One region of the Streptomyces sp. NPDC059994 genome, then DNA from elsewhere that is predicted to be linked to it. Evidence: riboswitches for the same ligand, from Rfam matches in the RefSeq annotation. Region 1 holds a riboswitch; each other region holds the start of a gene.
What was found. Region 1 has a riboswitch for cyclic di-AMP ahead of ACFWA7_RS36530 (peptidoglycan DD-metalloendopeptidase family protein). Riboswitches for the same ligand answer to the same signal wherever they lie in the genome.
Positions count from the first base shown of each region.

Region 2: it holds a riboswitch for cyclic di-AMP, as region 1 does, so the genes downstream of both, ACFWA7_RS22330 (M23 family metallopeptidase) here and ACFWA7_RS36530 (peptidoglycan DD-metalloendopeptidase family protein) in region 1, are expected to answer to the same signal.
Region 3: it holds a riboswitch for cyclic di-AMP, as region 1 does, so the genes downstream of both, ACFWA7_RS31575 (M23 family metallopeptidase) here and ACFWA7_RS36530 (peptidoglycan DD-metalloendopeptidase family protein) in region 1, are expected to answer to the same signal.
Region 4: it holds a riboswitch for cyclic di-AMP, as region 1 does, so the genes downstream of both, ACFWA7_RS00055 (transglycosylase SLT domain-containing protein) here and ACFWA7_RS36530 (peptidoglycan DD-metalloendopeptidase family protein) in region 1, are expected to answer to the same signal.

Region 1 covers NZ_JBHWUR010000141.1:6,327-10,573, forward strand. Annotated here, with positions in the region: gene ACFWA7_RS36520 (NAD-dependent epimerase/dehydratase family protein) at 1-676, shown strand, start outside; gene ACFWA7_RS36525 (SGNH/GDSL hydrolase family protein) at 877-1,668, opposite strand; gene ACFWA7_RS36530 (peptidoglycan DD-metalloendopeptidase family protein) at 1,799-2,752, opposite strand; cyclic di-AMP (ydaO/yuaA leader) riboswitch at 2,757-2,922, opposite strand; gene ACFWA7_RS36535 (alpha-galactosidase) at 3,308-4,247, opposite strand, start outside.
Region 2 covers NZ_JBHWUR010000046.1:8,032-12,278, forward strand. Annotated here, with positions in the region: gene ACFWA7_RS22320 (PrsW family intramembrane metalloprotease) at 1-184, shown strand, start outside; gene ACFWA7_RS22325 (aldo/keto reductase) at 214-1,158, opposite strand; gene ACFWA7_RS22330 (M23 family metallopeptidase) at 1,244-2,323, opposite strand; cyclic di-AMP (ydaO/yuaA leader) riboswitch at 2,333-2,481, opposite strand; gene ACFWA7_RS22335 (PP2C family protein-serine/threonine phosphatase) at 2,637-3,785, opposite strand; gene ACFWA7_RS22340 (hypothetical protein) at 3,892-4,140, opposite strand; gene ACFWA7_RS22345 (GNAT family N-acetyltransferase) at 4,236-4,247, shown strand, end outside.
Region 3 covers NZ_JBHWUR010000094.1:21,760-26,006, reverse strand. Annotated here, with positions in the region: gene ACFWA7_RS31585 (M16 family metallopeptidase) at 1-228, shown strand, start outside; gene ACFWA7_RS31580 (M16 family metallopeptidase) at 246-1,613, shown strand; cyclic di-AMP (ydaO/yuaA leader) riboswitch at 1,828-1,988, shown strand; gene ACFWA7_RS31575 (M23 family metallopeptidase) at 2,002-2,772, shown strand; gene ACFWA7_RS31570 (GntR family transcriptional regulator) at 2,979-3,656, shown strand; gene ACFWA7_RS31565 (HPr family phosphocarrier protein) at 3,873-4,154, opposite strand.
Region 4 covers NZ_JBHWUR010000001.1:9,643-13,889, forward strand. Annotated here, with positions in the region: gene ACFWA7_RS00045 (beta-galactosidase trimerization domain-containing protein) at 1-410, opposite strand, end outside; gene ACFWA7_RS00050 (aldo/keto reductase) at 706-1,608, shown strand; cyclic di-AMP (ydaO/yuaA leader) riboswitch at 1,951-2,135, shown strand; gene ACFWA7_RS00055 (transglycosylase SLT domain-containing protein) at 2,140-2,976, shown strand; gene ACFWA7_RS00060 (TetR/AcrR family transcriptional regulator) at 3,111-3,704, shown strand; gene ACFWA7_RS00065 (DUF2993 domain-containing protein) at 3,698-4,247, shown strand, end outside.

The DNA of each region.
Region 1 (4,247 bases):
GGCCGACGAGGCCGCGCCGCCGGTCGAGGGCTCGCCCGACGCCGGGGACGAGGTGGACTATCCGCGGGCCAAGCGCGGCGGCGAGCTCGCCGCCGTCCAGGAGTTCGGCCCGGACCGCTCGCTCCTGGTGCGCGCGGGGCTGATCCTCGGCCCGTGGGAGAACATCGGGCGGCTGCCGTGGTGGCTGGGGCGCATGGCGCGCGGCGGCGAGGTGCTCGCGCCGGGGCCGCGCGATCTGCCGGTCCAGTTCATCGACGCCCGGGACCTGGCGGAGTGGATCGTGAGCGCGGCCGACTTCGGGCTCTGCGGCCCGTACAACCTGGTCTCCCCGCCGGACCACACCACCATGGGCGAGCTCCTTGAGGCATGCGTACGGGTCACCGGCGGCGGCGCGGAGCTGCGCTGGACGGACCCGGAGGCGATCCTGGCCGCCGGGGTCGAGCCCTGGAACCACCTGCCGGTGTGGATTCCGCCGGGCGAGCTGCACCGCACGATGCACGGCTCGAACGTATGGAAGGCCGTGCTGTCGGGGCTGCGCTGCCGTCCCGTCGAGGAGACGGTCGCCGACACCTGGGCCTGGCTCGAATCGATCGGCGGCGAGGCTCCGCAGCGGCCGGACCGCCCCCGGGTCGGACTCGACCCGGAGACGGAGCGGAGGCTGCTGGCGCAGCGGTGATTCGGCTGCGGGCCGTCTGTGGCTGGCCGCTCCCCCAAGTTCGCGGCTTCGCTCGAACAGGGCGACCCCCGTCCCGGCAGAGCCGCACATGCCACAGCCCCGCACCCCTATAGGGGCGCGGGGCCGCACCGCACCGCACCGCACCGCACCGAGGAAAGCTGCTCCGAGGAAAGCTGCTCCGATACGGAGCTGATGATGCGTCAGAGAGGCAGCAGATCCGGGCGCTTGGGCTCCACGTGGTCGCCCGAGCTCTCGCCGCGCAGCCGTCGTCCGATCCACGGCACCAGGTGCTCGCGCGCCCAGTGGATGTCGTCGCGCCGCACGTCCAGGGTGTTGCGCGGCGGCAGCGGGGGCCACGCCTGGTCCGGGTCGGCCGGGATCTGCAGCCCGAGCACCTGGGCGGCGCGCAGTGCGACCCGGGTGTGCCCCTCCGGCGACAGATGCAGCCGGTCGCCGTCCCACGCCCGCCTGTCCTGAACGGACTTGAGCGACCACAGGTCGAGCACCGGGCACCCGTAGCGGTCCGCGATGGAGCGCACGTGCGCGGTGTATGTGGCGACCTTGCCCCGCAGATGCTTGAAGACCGGCACCCCGCGCGTGTCGAACCCGGTGGTCACCATGACCGTCGGGATCGCGCTCTTCAAGTCGGCCACGGCGCGCTCGAAGCGCTCGGCCACGTCGTCCGGGTCGCTGCCCGGCCGGATGATGTCGTTGCCCCCCGCGCAGAAGCTCACCAGGTCGGGCGCGAGCTCCTTGGCCCGCGGCACCTGCTCCTCGACGATCTGGTCGAGGAGCCTGCCGCGGACCGCGAGATTAGCGTAGCGAAAGGCCCCCTCCGGTCGCTGGTCTGCCAGTAGCACGGCGAACCTGTCCGCCCAGCCGACGAACGCCCCGTCCGGGCCGGGGTCGCCGACGCCTTCCGTGAAGCTGTCGCCGAGCGCCGTGTACGACCCGAACGTACCGCTGCTGAATGATCTCGAATCGTCTGCCACGAGACCACATCTTTCCCTTATGGGTGTGACCTACGCGACCGTAAGGAGGGGTTGACGATGGGTGATATAGACCACCCGGTCAGTTTCCCGCAGCGGGAATACGCGCCAATTACCGACGGGCAAACGGCCGTCAGAGGTTCGCGCCCTGCTGGCGGAGGTAGGCGAGCGGGTCGACGTCGGAGCCGTAGTCGGGCGTGGTGCGGATCTCGAAGTGCAGGTGCGGGCCGGTGACGTTGCCGGTGGCGCCGGAGAGCCCGAGCTGCTGGCCCTCGGTCACGGTCTGCCCGGCCGAGACGGAGAACTGCGAGAGGTGGGCGTACTGGGAGTACATGCCGTCGGCGTGCCGGATGACGACCTGGTTGCCGTACGCGCCGCCCCAGCCGGCCGAGACGACCGTGCCCGCGCCGACCGCCTTCACCGTGGTGCCGGTGTCGGCCGCGAAGTCGACGCCCGTGTGGTAGCCGCTGGACCACATGGATCCGGCCATGCGGTACGGGGTGCCGATGCTCACGCTGTCGAGCGGCGCGCGGAAGCCGGAGGCGGAGCCCTGGTTCGCGGTGGCGGACGAGGAGGTGTCGGCGGCGGCCGCCTTGGGGGCGGAGGCGGCCGGGGAGGACTTCGGCGTGCGGGGGGCGGACTTCTTCGTACCGGAGGCGTGCGAACCGCTCGCCTTGGCGGAGCCGTGCGACGCGCCGCCGCCCGGGGCCTTGGCCCCGAGGGTGAGCTTCATGCCCGGGCGGATCAGCGCCGGGTCGGAGCCGACGACCTCGCGGTTGTCCTTGTAGAGCCGCTGCCAGCCGCCGAGCCGGTGGTCCTGGGCGATCTGCGACAGGCAGTCGCCGCTCTTGACCTTGTACGTGGTGGGCACGGCCTGCGGGGCGGCGGCCGGAGCGGCGGTGAAGGTCCCGGCGGCGCGGACGGCCTGCTGGGGCGCGGTGGCGGGGGCGGCGGTCTTCACCGCGGCGTGCGCGCCGGTGGCGCCCAGCAGCGGGATGGCGAGCGCGGCGCCGCCCGTACCGGCGGCGACCATGCCCCGGGATATCGGGCTGGACTTGGGACGGCGGTGCTTACCCTTCGCGGGCATGGCGGATTCCTCTCCGGCGCCTGCGAGGTGAGCTGTCGGGTTCGGGCTGGAGCTGCCCGGCCGGGCACCGCGTGCGGTGTTCCGGCTTCACCCCGAGCCGTGCCGGAGTTCCGGACGGCGCTTACCTGGGTCCCCCGCTCCTGCCACGCGTGGATGGGTGCGGATTCCGAGCGGTGGCAGGATTCGGCGGTCCACCCGGATTGCGGTGACCGTAAGCGAGCCCGGTGGGTCACGACAAGTACCCATTCGCCTTCGGCATTCCCGGCCGGGAATTCCTCCGGGAATTCCGGTCACCCTGCGTCGACCGGAATTCCCAACAGGCCCCGCCGGAACGGGGGATTCATTCGGGGCTGCCACCACGGAACGTCACGGGTATGACGCTGCTCACGGGCAACCTCCCCTTCCCGCCAGGGAGATGGACAGGAGCCATCAAATCGCCCAATCCGGGTGAAAGTTCTAGTCGATTCACCCCTTCCCGCCACCTATCACCCTTCTGTCCACTTTTGGTCAGTGCATCCCGATGGAGATCTTCAGTGCGCCAAGAACGCGAATTCCTTATGCCGGGAGTTCGCCAAGCCGCCGGAAACGGAACACCGCCGCATCAAGATCGCCCCGCAGCCCGGTGTCCAGACCCCGGTGCAGCAATACCGCTCCCCTGTGTACGGCCCCGGTGTCGAGGCACCGATAGGCCGCCGCCGGGTCCAGGCCGCGCAGCCGTACGGCCGGGGGACGCTCGCCGTAGCGCTGGGCCTGGAGATGGGCGAGGACCACGGTGTCGTCGCCGCGTACGTACTGGACGGCGCTGAGCCCCCCGCGCGGCGGCCGCAGCCGGTACTGGGCCCCGAGCTGCACCACCGGCCGGATCGCCTTGTACAGCTCCACCCACCCGCGCGCCTCGGCCAGTTCGGCCTCGCTCCATCGGGTGAGGTCGCCGCCGATGCCGAGCGCTCCGGCCATCGCGCTCACAAAGCGGAAGCGCAGGCTGCTGCGGCGGCCGTTGAGCAGGGTGTTGGGGCTGTCGGTGACCCAGGCGGCCATGACCCGGGCCGGGTGCAGCTGGCTGAAGCCGTCCTGGATGGCGAGCCGGTCCAGCGGGTCGGTGTTGTCGGAGGTCCACACCTGGTCCGTACGGGAGAGGATGCCGAGGTCGATCCGGCCGCCGCCGCCCGAGCAGGACTCGAAGTCGACCGAGGGGTGCGCGGCCCGCAGCCGGTCCAACAGGCCGTACAGCGCCCGGACATGCTCGATCCAGAGCTTCTGCGGATACTCCTCGCCGGGCCAGCCCGCGTCGGTGAAGCAGCGGTTGAAGTCCCACTTCACATAGTCGACGGGCGCGCTCGAAAGGAGTCCGTCCAGCTGCTCCCAGAGGTACTCCTGGACGTCCGGGCGGGCCAGGTTGAGCACGAGCTGGTTGCGGAACTCGGTGCGCCGGCGTCCGCTCTGGTGCTGCACCCACTCCGGGTGCGCCCGGTACAGCGCGCTGTCGGCGTTGACC
Region 2 (4,247 bases), on a different contig from region 1:
GCTGCTGCACCACCTGTGGGAGCGCAGGGAGGTGGCCGGGCCCGCGCTGCACTACGCGGCGGGCGCGGCGGGCCGCATCTGGATCCCGGCTCAGCCGTACCCGTACGGACACCAGGCGCCGTACGGACAGCAGACTCCTTACGGGTACAACCAGTCCTCCCCGTACAACCCCTATCTGCGCTGAAGGCGCTGAAAGCGCCGGGGCGCGGGGAGCTACGCCGAGGCGGTCCTCAGCTCGCTCAGCTCCGCGTCCGTGAGCTCCAGGTCCGCGACCGCGAGGAGCGCGGGCAGCTGCTCGACCGTACGGGCCGAGGCGATCGGGGCGACCACGGTCGGCTGGGCGGCGAGCCAGGCGAGCGCGACGCTCGCGGGCTCGGCGCCGTGCGCCCGCGCGACGCGGTCGAGCGCGGCCAGCACCTTCGCGCCCCGGTCGGTCTCCAGGTGCTTGGCGGCGCTCCCGGCCCGCGCGCTCTGCACGGTCTGTCCCGGGCGGTACTTGCCGGTGAGGAACCCGGCGGCGAGCGAGAAGTAGGGGACGGCGGCCAGCCCCGAGCGGGCGGCGGTGTCCTGGAGGCGGCCCTCGTAGGTGCCGCGCGAGACCAGGTTGTAGTGCGGCTGGAGGGCGACGTACTTGGCCAGGCCCTCGCGGTCGGAGAAGTCCAGCGAGTCCCTGAGCCGCTCCGGGGAGATGTTGGAGGCGGCGACGGCGCGCACCTTGCCGTCCTGCACCAGCTGGTCGAGGGCGGTGACGATCTCCTCGACCGGGACGGACTCGTCGTCGAAGTGCGTGTAGTACAGGTCGATGTAGTCGGTGCCCAGCCGGCGCAGCGAGGCCTCGGCGGCGGCCTTGATGGTGGCGGCCGCGAGCCCCTTGAAGCCGGGGTGTGCGCCCGCCTTCGTGGCGACGACGACGTCCGCGCGGTTGCCGCGCGCCGCCAGCCACTTGCCGATGATCTTCTCGGACTCGCCGCCCTCGTTGCCGGGGATCCAGGACGAGTACGTGTCGGCCGTGTCCACGAAGTTGCCGCCCGCCTCGGTGTACGCGTCGAGCACCGCGAACGACGCGGCCTCGTCGGCGGTCCAGCCGAAGACGTTGCCGCCGAGGGCGAGCGGGAAGACGGAGAGGTCGGAGGCGCCCAGGGGGCGCAGAGAGGTCATAGGGGGTGAACGGGCGGGCGGTGCGCGGCTATTCCGCGCCCCCGCCCACGCCCCCGCCCACGCCCCCGCCCACGGCGAGCACGCCCTACGGATTGAGGCCCTTCGACTGCAGCCACGCCATCGGGTCGATGCCCGTGCCGCCCGGGGTGTGCACCTCCAGGTGCAGATGCGGGCCCGTCACGTTGCCGGTGGCGCCGACGCGGCCGATCGTCTCGCCGGTCGTCACCTTCTGGCCCGCGCTGACCGCGATCGAGGACTGGTGGCAGTACCAGAGCTCCGAGCCGTCCTCCAGCTCGATGACCGTGCGGTAGCCGTACGAGCCGGACCAGCCCGCCGACTTGACCGTGCCGCCGTGTATCGCCTTGAGCGGGGTGCCGGTGGGGGCGGCGAAGTCGAGGCCGGTGTGGTGGCCGGAGGACCACATCGAGCCGGCCTCGCCGAACGTCGAGGTGATCGTGTACGAGGCGACAGGGAGCGAGAAGCTCTTGGCGAGCTCGGCCAGACGCTCCTCCTCCGCCTTCTTCGCGGCGGCCTCCTCGGCGGCCTTCTTCGCGGCCGCCGCCTTCTGCGCCGCGGCGCTCTGCGCGGCCTTCGCCTCGGCCGCCGCCTGCTGGGACGCGGCCTTCTCGGCGACCGCCTTCGCCTCGGCCTCGGCGTCGTTCTGCTGCTGCTCGGCCTGCTGGAGGATGCGGGTGCGCAGGGCCTCGCCGGCGCCGGTGGCACCCTGTTCGGCGTCGGCCCGGGAGACGCCCGCCATGGTGAGGGGGGCGCTCGCGACGGCTCTGTCGGCCTGGGCGGCCGGGGAGGCGTCGGGCTTCTCGTCGCCCGCGATGTCGGAGATCAGCGTGCCCACGCCCGGCAGGGACTTGACGTCGGGGAGGTTGTCCGCGACCGAGTCGGGCAGGGATATGGAGACCGGCGGCTTGCTCTGCGCGCTGGCCATGCCGCCCGCGCCGACGGCCGCGATGACGCCTACGCCGAGGACGGTGGAGCTGCGGGCGAGCCCGCCGCGCTGCTTGGCGACGCGGTGCCTGCCGCGCACGGAGGCGACCGATTCCTCGGTGGGGTTCCACTCCTCCCACACCTCGGTGTCACCGGGCGCGGTCCCGTACAGGGAGACAGGGGGAACCGGCTGGGTGCCGAGGGCAGGCTCGTTGGACGCCACGGGGGCGCTCCTTTCCTTCCTTCTCGCCTACCGGGTTAGCTGACGGGTTCGGAGCAGGAAGGTCTCCTACGGGCACCTCTTCGAAGGTGCAAAGGTGCCCGATTCACCCCAAGTTGGTGGTTCCCCGGTTCCCTTTCGGGATTCGGCGCGTGCGCACGGTGCCGCCTCTGCGACGGCTGGGACGACCGCGCTGCGTTATCGAACGTTAATAGACAGGGGGACCGGATTCCAAGCAGTTCCCCCTGATCGTCGGGGACAACAGTTGACGATGCGTCAGTTGCTGTGCACAGGGGGGTTGTTCGGCTACACAACGTCACGGCACCACGGGCATCGTCCGCCGCCGCTCCGGCTGCCGCACCCCCGGCCGCCCCACCGCGAGCAGCGCCATGTCGTCGTTCGCGCCCCCGCCCGTATGTCTGCGCACATCGTCGATCAGCGCGTCCAGGACCCGGTCGGGCCCCGGGAAGATACGGCCGCGCAGCCGCTCGTGCGGGTCGTAGAAGACCCCCGGCGGCTCCACCGAGCGGGCCTCGGAGAGGCCGTCGGTGTAGAAGAGCAGCGTCGCCCCGGCCGGGAAGGGGTACGCGTCCGCCCGGTCCGGCCACACCCCCAGGTCCGCCATCCCCAGCGGCAGCGCGGGATCGGACGGGGTGAGCGCGTCCAGGGCCCCGTCGGCGTGGAGCAGCAGCGGCTCGGGGTGGCCCCGGTTCACCAGCCGTACGGCCCCGGCGCCGCGCGGGATCTCGGCGAGCACGGCAGTGGTGAACCCCTCGACGGCGTCCAGGCCGTCGCGCCGGGTGCCCTCCCGGGTCAGCGCGCGCTCCAGGCGCCCGGCCACGGCCTCCAGGGTCGACTCCTGCTCGGCCGCCTCCCGGAACGCCCCGATGACCACGGCCACCGCCTCCACCGCCTCCAGGCCCTTGCCCCGCACGTCCCCGACGACCAGGCGCACCCCGTACGGCGTGTCCTGGACGGCGAAGAGGTCCCCGCCGATGAAGGCACCGGCCTGGGCCGCCTCGTACCGCGCGGCCACCTGGAGGCCCCCGATGCGCTCGGCGGGCGTCGGCAGCACGGCGCGCTGGGCGGTCTCCGCGATGACCCGGGCCGAGGCGAGGCGTTCGCCGCTGCGGCGCAGCATGCGGTTGATGAAGAGGGCGAGGGCGCCGACGGTGGTGACGGTGAACAGCTCGCTGACCGCCTCGCCCGTGCTGGGGATGTCGTGCAGATACTCCGTGAGCAGCACCGCCCCGACCGCCGAGGCGCCCGCGACGGCGGTGCCGGCCGGCCCGAAGAAGGGGGCCGCGATCAGCGGCGCGGCCGCGAAGAGGGCGGCGGCGGTCAGATCGGGCGGCGTCGCCGCGTCGAGAACGACCCCGGCGACCAGGAGCAGCGCGGGCAGGACGCGCACCAGGCCGAGGCGCCGGGAGCCCTCCCGGCCGCCGCCGTCCGATCGCTGCCGCACCTGTCGTCTCCTGCCCGTCCGCAGGGCCGCCGACGTTCCGCGCCCCACCCAGGGTGCCCGGCTCCGCCGCGCGCGGCGAGCCCACCTCGGCCAACCGGGTGCGGCCTCAGTGCCGGTCGGCGCCCGTCGCGATCAGCCGGGCCCGGCATCGGCGGGGCCCGGCCCGGCCCCGTACACAGGTCCCCCGGGCGTGCCGCCGGGCCGCCGGATCGCCGTGCACGGAGGGGACGCCGCCCTTCGTGTACGGGGGCGCGGTCACCCAGGGCGCGGGCGGCGACAGGGGCAGCGACAGCGGCAGGGACAGCGGCAGGGACAGACACATCAGCAGCGCGCACAGGCCGATGAACAGCGGCACGGCCGGCACCTTCCGCCGCGTCGCCGCTCGCAGCAGTCCCGCCATATGCTCGCGCACAGCACACGCGAGACTACTCTACGTATACACCTCAGTCGGTGAGGTGCCGC
Region 3 (4,247 bases), on a different contig from region 1:
ACGGTCGCGGGCCGCGCCGACGAACTCTGCAGGTACGCGGTGCTGTTCGGTGACCCCCAGCTCGCCCTGACCGCCGTCGACCGGGTGCTCGACATCACCGCCGAGGAGGTGCGGGACGCGGCCCGGGCCACCCTGCGCCCGGACAACAGGGCGGTGCTGGTGTACGAGCCGACCACCGCCGAAGCAGACGACGCGGCCGACGCCGACGCAGAGGGAGCAGAGCAGTGAGCGAGACCGGCGTGACCATGCAGTTCCACCCCCAGCCGGCCGCCGGCACCGCGCGTCCCTGGGCGTTCCCCGCCCCCGGCCGCGCCACCCTGCCCAACGGGCTCACCGTGCTGCGCTGCGACCGCCCCGGCCAGCAGGTCGTGGCCGTCGAGATCTTCCTCGCCGCCCCGCTGGACGCCGAGCCGGCGGGCCTGGACGGCGTCGCCATGATCATGGCGCGCGCGTTCTCCGAGGGCACCGACAAGCGCTCCGCCGAGGAGTTCGCCGCCGACCTGGAGCGCTGCGGCGCCACCCTGGACGCGCACGCGGACCACCCGGGCGTGCGGGTCTCCCTGGAGGTGCCGGTCTCCCGGCTGGCCAAGGCGCTCGGCCTGCTCGCGGAGGCGCTGCGCGCCCCCGCGTTCGCCGACGCGGAGGTCGACCGGCTGGTCCGCAACCGCCTGGACGAGATCCCGCACGAGCTGGCCAACCCGGCCCGCCGCGCCGCCCAGCAGCTCTCCAGGGAGCTCTTCCCGGCCACCGCGCGCATGTCGCGCCCGCGCCAGGGCACCGAGGAGACCGTCACGCGGATCGACGCGGGAGCGGTGCGGGCCTTCTACGAGGCGTATGTACGCCCGGCGGCGGCCACCGCCGTGATCGTGGGCGACCTGGGCGCCACCGACCTGGACGCGATCCTGGCGGACACCCTGGGCGCCTGGACCGGCACCCCGGCCGAGGAGCGCCCGATGCCCCCGGTCACCGCCGACGACACCGGCCGCGTGGTCATCGTCGACCGGCCCGGCGCCGTCCAGACGCAGTTGCTGATCGGCCGGATCGGCCCGGACCGCCACGACCGCGTCTGGCCCGCCCAGGTCCTCGGGACGTACTGCCTGGGCGGCACGCTCACCTCCCGCCTGGACCGCGTCCTGCGCGAGGAGAAGGGCTACACGTACGGAGTGCGTGCGTACGGTCAGGTGCTGCGCTCCGGCGCGGAGGGCACCGGCGCGGCCATGCTCGCCATCAGCGGCTCGGTGGACACGCCCAACACCGGCCCGGCCCTCGACGACCTGTGGACGGTGCTGCGCAAGCTCGCCGCCGAGGGGCTCACGGACGCCGAGCGGGAGACCGCCGTGCAGAACCTGGTGGGCGTGGCCCCGCTCAGGTACGAGACGGCGGCCGCCGTCGCCGGGACGCTGGCCGACCAGGTCGAGCAGCACCTCCCGGACGACTTCCAGGCGCAGTTGTACGCGCTGCTGGCCGACACGGGCACCGTGGAGGCCACCGCGGCGGTCGTCAGCGCCTTCCCGGTGGACCGTCTGGTGACCGTCCTCGTCGGGGACGCGGCGCAGATCGAGGAGCCCGTCAAGGCGCTCGGCATCGGTGAAGTCACCGTCGTCGCGGGCTGATTGAGCGGACCGGCGCGCGCGGGCGCGTGCGTGGGAGGAGGACCCCGGTGGCCGATGTGCCGCCGGGGTCCTCCTTTATGTCCGATTTGTTGGGGAGGTTGCCTGTCTGTCATGTGGCGTGGGCAACAAAAAGACGTGTCTGTTTGGTGATTGAAAGATCAGCCGTCTAGCGTCAGTCGCGCTGTCCGTTACCACCCGTCGCAGCCGCGGCACCGGACAGCGATCGCCGAGTCCCCAACTGGCGCGAGCCAGGGGAGCCGGGGACCCACTCAGTCCCTGGGGTGAATCGGACGCCTCCGCCCGCGGAGGAGCCCGTAGGAGACCTTCCAGCTCCGAACCCGTCAGCTAACCCGGTAGGCGAGATGGAAGGAAAGGACACCGCCCCTTCATGGCGTTCACCCGTGCCACCGGGAAGCACCGTCGTCCGAGCGCCATGTCGCGCAAGAGCGCGAACATAGCGGGCATCGCCACTCTCGCCACCGCCGGAGTCGTGGGCACTCTCGCCTCCCCGGCCCTGGCCGCCGAGACCTCGGCGCCCGCCGCGGCCTCCGTCGAGGACACCGGCATCACCCAGGCGATCGTGATCGGCGACTCCCTCGCCGACCGCATCGACGCCCAGGCCGCCGCCCAGAAGCACGCCGCCGACAAGGCCCGCGCCGCCGCCGAGGCGAAGCGCAAGGCCGAGGCGAAGGCCAAGGAGGAGCGCGCCGCCAAGGAGCGCGCCGCCCGCGAGGCCGAGCGCAAGCGCCTCAACTCCTTCGTCGCCCCGATCGACGGCAGTTACGTCTCCACCGGCTACAAGACCGGCGGCTCGATCTGGTCCTCCGGCAGCCACACCGGCATCGACTTCCACGCGGGCGAGGGCACCTCGGTGCACGCCGTCGGCCTGGGCACCGTCGTCGAGGCGGGCTGGGGCGGCGCCTACGGCAACAACATCGTCATCCGCATGAACGACGGCACGTACACGCAGTACGGCCACCTGTCGTCCATCGGCGTCTCCGTCGGCCAGCGCGTCGAGCCGGGCCAGCAGATCGGCATCTCCGGCGACACCGGCAACACCACCGGCCCGCACCTCCACTTCGAGGCCCGCACGGGCTCGTCGTACGGCTCGGACATCGACCCGATCGCGTATCTGCGCTCGCGCGGCGTCAACGTCTGACGCGGCCGTCCCCGAACCTCCACCGAAGCCCCCGGCGTCCGCGCCGGGGGCTTCGGCGTCGCCGTCGGGCGCGCCGGGAGCCGTCCGTGGCCAAAAGATATGCATTGCATACGGCATGTCACCGGGAATTAACAACCGCTCGAATAGAGTCACCGAACAGGCGTCGATCGACCGCGTTTCGCGGGGATTAAGGCGGAGGTTCTGTCATGCGCATTCCAGCGCAATCGGTATGCACGGCAATCCGCGACGACATCGTCGCGGGACTCTTCGCGCGCGGCAGCCGGCTCACCGAGGAAGTGCTCGCCCGGCGGTACGGGGTCTCGCGCGTCCCGGTTCGCGAGGCGCTGCGCACGCTGGAGTCCGAGGGGTTCGTCACCACGCGCCGGCACGCCGGGGCCTGTGTCGCCGAGCCGACCGAGCAGGAGGCCGCCGACCTGCTCGAACTGCGCGCGATGCTGGAGCCGCTGGCCGCCTCGCGGGCGGCCGCCCGGCGCACCGAGGCCCATCTCAAGGTGCTGCGCGGCCTGGTCAGGCTGGGCCAGGACCGCATCCGGCGGACCCAGGGCGAGGATCTGCGCTCGCTGGGCGGCTGGTTCCACGAGACGCTGGCCCAGGCCTCCGGCAGCCCCGGCCTCATCTCGCTGCTCACCCAGCTACGGCACAAGATCGCCTGGATGTACGTGGTGGAGCAGCCCGCGCTGCCCGCCGAGTGCTGGGCGGAGCACGGGGCGATCGTGGACGCGCTGGCGCGCGGTGACGCCGAGCGGGCCAGATCGCTGGCCGCCCACCACGCCGACCGCGCGTTTTCCGCCTATCGCCTGCGGCGCCCGGTGGACGTGAGGACTTCGCAACATGCCGTAAACACCGCGAGCGCCCGCGCTTAACGGGGTCGCCGTATACAAAGGGGTGATTCGGCGGGGTTTTTTCGCGCTGCCCGAAATCGCCGCCGGAAAGCAGCGGCGCGGGTAAGAGGTTCGCGCAACCCGCACCACCCGCTTAAAAGGAAAGGAGCCGCGGACCCTGAATTCAGGATCCGCGGCTCCGTTTCGCGAAGTGCGGTGACGCGCCGGCCGGGCCGGGGTTCGGCCGACCGGGTGCGGTCAGACGGTCTCGGGGAGCTCCTCAAGGCCCGCCTCGACCAGCTTCGCCAGACGGTCCAGGGCCGCCTCGGCGCCCTCCGCCTCGGAAGCCAGCACGATCTCCTCGCCGCCCTGCGCACCCAGGCCGAGCACCGCGAGCATGGAGGCGGCGTTGACCGGGTTGCCGTCGGCCTTGGCGATCGTGACGGGGACGCCGGAGGCCGTGGCGGCGCGGACGAAGATGGAAGCGGGGCGGGCGTGCAGGCCCTCGGCCCAGCCGACATTGACGCGGCGCTCAGCCATGGTGATGCCCTTCGAAATCTCTGACGGTTGTCTAGACCAGTCTCTCATGTCCTGCGCCGTGCTCGTGCCGACGTCGGTCCCGGATCCGGCGGC
Region 4 (4,247 bases), on a different contig from region 1:
CAGTCCTTGCCGTCGCTGTCCTTGTAGAACGACGGTCCCTTCTCGCCGCCCGCGCTGATGAGCTCCATCGACGGGTAGTACATGACCACCCGGATCCCGGCGGCGTGCGCCAGCTGCACAAAGCTCCTGACCTTGCCCATGTGCTCGGTGAACTGCTGGTCCGTCAGCCAGTTCGACAAGATGGTGTCGACCTCGATGACGCTCACGTTCTGCGCCTTGAGTCCGGCGATCACCGGCTTCATGTCGAGGTTCGGGTCGGCGTCGTCGTCGAAGGTGCCGTCCGCGATGCGGGCGAAGCGGGCCCATGCGGGAAAGGGGACGCCGGCGACGGGCGTGTGGGCGGTGCCGAGAGATTCGGCCCAGGCGGGGCCGGAACGCAACCCCGGAACGGGCAGCAGATTCGCCGCCATGGCCAGCCCCCCTGCACCCAGCCCCTTCCGTAATACGCTTCTTCGGCACAGTCTCCGTCTCTCGTGCATTTAACTGTCCCCCCAGTGGTGGTCGTTTCGGCTTCGGAATACCGCGCTTTCACTGCCCGTTGCCTTTCCGGGCAATCCTGTCTGATCTTTTGCAGCACCGCGTGGACTCGCGGCAACGCGGCCGAGAGGGCTCAAATGCGACGGACGCTTTCCGGCCGTACTTCTCCCGGGAAGCGGTGGAGTTCGGTCGTTTCGGCGACGCGAGCGCGGATGGCAGACTGCGATCATGAATACGGAGACGATCAACGCGGCGGCCGCGGGCGCCTGGAAACTCGGTGACCTGTCGGTCAACCGGCTGGGATTCGGCGCGATGCGCCTCACCGGCAGCGCCGCGTTCGACCTCGGCACGCCCAGCGACCGCGAGCGGTCCATCGGCGTGCTGCGGCGCGCGGTCGAACTCGGCGTCAACCACATCGACACCGCGGCCTTCTACTTCTCCCGGCTCCGGTCCGCCAACGAACTCATCAACCGGGCGCTGGCGCCCTACCCGGACGATCTGGTCATCGTCACCAAGGTCGGTCCGGGGCGCGACGCGTCGGGCGAGTGGCTGTCCTGGGCCACGCCGGAGCAGCTGCGCGGCCAGGTCGAGGAGAACCTGCGCCAGCTCGGCCGCGACCACCTCGATGTGGTCAACCTGCGCCTCAACGGGCCGGGTTCGCTCGCCGAACACTTCGGCGCACTGGCCGAGCTGCGCGACGCCGGACTCATCCGCCACCTGGGCATCTCCAACATCGCCCCCGAGCACCTCGCCGAGGCCCAGGCCATCGCGCCGGTGGTCTGTGTGCAGAACCGGTACGGCCTGGACAGCCGGCGTACGGGCTCCGACGAGGTGCTGCGGCTCTGCGGGGAGCAGGGCATCGCGTTCGTCCCGTTCTTCGCCATCGCCGGGGAGGGGCGCGAGAGCGGTGCGGGACAGGGGGGCGGCACGGACAGTGAGGCGGTCCTCGCGGTCGCCCGCGCTCACGGGGTGACGTCCGCGCAGGTCCGCCTCGCGTGGACGCTGCGGCAGGGCGAGCACGTGCTGGCCATCCCCGGCACCGGCAACCCGGACCACCTGGTGGAGAACGTGGCCGCGGGCGCGCTGCGGCTCACGGACGAGGAGATGGAGCTGCTCGGGTCCCCGAGCTGAGGCTGCCGGACCCCTCGCTCGATGTCCGAAATGAACCCCAGAGGGGCAGTTTCCCTTCTATGTCGCCAATCTAGTCATTAGGAATGATAGGGCGGCTTAAGATTTTGTTTGGGCAGTGTCGGTGGAATTGCTATTACCGGCGCAAGGAGTGAATTGGGTCACGCGCCCCCCTTGTCGGCGGGCGCCCCGCGACGCGCGCATTCCGTTTCGTGCGGGGCGAGTTGGGGGTGCGGGGAGGCAGGGTCCCGCATTTCCCGCCCCTGGTGGATCTTTCTCGCGGCTGCCGTGGTGAATTGAGGTCTTGTTTCGGCCAGTCCTATTCGTTTACGGTCACCGTCAAATCCGGATGGACCGCCGAATCCTGCCGCTGTCCGGAAACCTCCCACACACGAAATGGCAGGAGCGGGGGAACCAGGTAGGCCGCCGAATCCGGAGACGGAACGGCTCGGGGTGAAGCCGCGTGCGCCGCGGCCGGGCAGCTCTCGCCCGAACCCGACAGCTCACCTCGCAGGCGAAGGAGAGGAATTCGCCATGCCCGCAACGGGTAAGCACCGCCGCCCCAAGTCCCGCACCCTGACCCGGGGCATCGCCGCCGTGGGTACGGGTGGCGCCGCGCTCATCATTCCGGTGATCGGCGCCACCAGCGCCGGTGCCGCACCTTCGGCGGCGCCGCACTCCGGCACCGCCGCGAAGTCCGCGCCCGCCGTCGCGGCCGCCGCGAAGGGCACGGTGTCCGCCAAGCCGATCGTGGCGAAGAAGGCCGCCGCGACGACCTACTCCGTCGTCGCCGGGGACTCCCTCTCCAAGATCGCCCAGGACCTCGACGTCAACGGCGGCTGGAAGAAGCTGTACCAGGACAACCGCCAGGCCATCGGCGGCAACCCGGCCCTGATCCACCCCGGCCTCGAACTGGCGGTGGGCAAGAAGGCGAAGGCTCCGGCGGCGTCCGCCGGCCGTACGGCCACCTCGGCCCGGGCCGACCGTTCGGCCCGTACGACCACGCTGCCCCAGCAGGCGACGGCCGCCGTGGCGAAGAAGGCGACGTACTCCGACAACCTGGACGGCTGGATCCGGCAGTCCCTGGACATCATGGCCCAGCACGGCATCCCCGGCTCCTACGACGGCATCTACCGCAACATCATGCGCGAGTCGTCGGGCAACCCGCTGGCCATCAACAACTGGGACTCCAACGCCGTGGCCGGCACGCCCTCCAAGGGCCTCCTCCAGGTCATCGACCCCACCTTCCAGGCCTTCCACGTCGCCGGCACGTCGACGGACAGCTACGACCCCGTCGCCAACATCGTCGCCGCGTGCAACTACGCGGCCAACACGTACGGCTCGATCGACAACGTGAACGGCGCGTACTGACGGCGGCCGACGGGTCGACGGCGGCCTCCGGTCGACTACCGAGGAGGGGACGGCCGGGGTGGCAGACCATCTGGTCCATCATGGACCAGATGGTCTGTTACGGTGAGCCGACCAGGCTCAGGGGAGGACCCGTCATGCCACGCCCGACGCGCGCCGAGCTCGACGCCGAGATCGTCGAAGCCGCCGCCGAGCTCTTCACCGCGCAGGGCTACCTCGGCACCTCGGTGCAGGAGATCGCGGACCGGGTCGGCTACTCGAAGACCGGGCTGCTGCACCGGTTCCCCTCCAAGGAGCGGCTGCTCGCGGCGACGCTCATCGGGCCGCTGACCGAGTTCGCCGCCCTGCGCGCCACCTGGAGCGCCCTGCCGGACGGCCCCGAGCGGCACCGGCGGGCCTCGGCCGATCTGGTCGACCTGGCGCTGCGCCACCGCTCCCGGCTCGCCCTGCTCTTCAACTCCGGGCTGCCGGTGCTGCCCGGCGCGCTCGCCGGAGTGGAGGGCATGGGGGATCTGGGCGACCACCGCACCGAGACCCTCGCCGCCTTCGCGGACCCTGATGACCTGGAAGGCACGATCCGGGCGCAGCTGGCCGTGACCGGCCTGGTCAGCACCGTCGCCGCACGCCAGGACGTACCGGATGGGCTGCTGCGCGCCCCGCTGCTGCGGGCCTTCCGCGCCGCGTGCGGGATCTCCGCGCACCCCGTACTCCGCGGGGGTTCCGCATGCTGAGGCCGCGGGCTGTGGCGGGCCGGGCGCTTCGGGGGTGGCGGAAGTACGCCGTCGCCGCGGTCGTCCTGGCCGGGCTGGGCGTGGCGGGAGACCGGGCCGCGACCGCCTGGACGGAACACCGTACGGCCGACGCGTTCCAGAAGGCCCAGGGGCTCAAGGCCGCGCCGCACGTGCAGGTGCACGGCTTTCCCGTACTGGCCCAGCTGGCCGGGGGCACGCTCGACCGCGTCGACATCGAAGCCTCCGACATCCCCGCGGGCCGCGACGGCGGCAGGCTCCCGATCACCACGCTGAACGTCGAGCTCGACCGTCTGCGCCGCTCCTCGGACGCCTCCGAGGCCCACGCCGCCTCCGCCAAGGCCACCGCCTTCGTGTCCTACCAGGACCTGTCCGCCGCGCTCGGCGTCGAGGTCGGCTACAGCCAGGACAGTACGAAGGCCGAGCCGCGCGTCGTGGCCACCGCGAGCCTGCCGTTGGTCGGCAAGGCCACGGCCAGCGCACGGGTCGACGTGGCGGGCGACCACGCGCTCGCCTTCCGGTCCG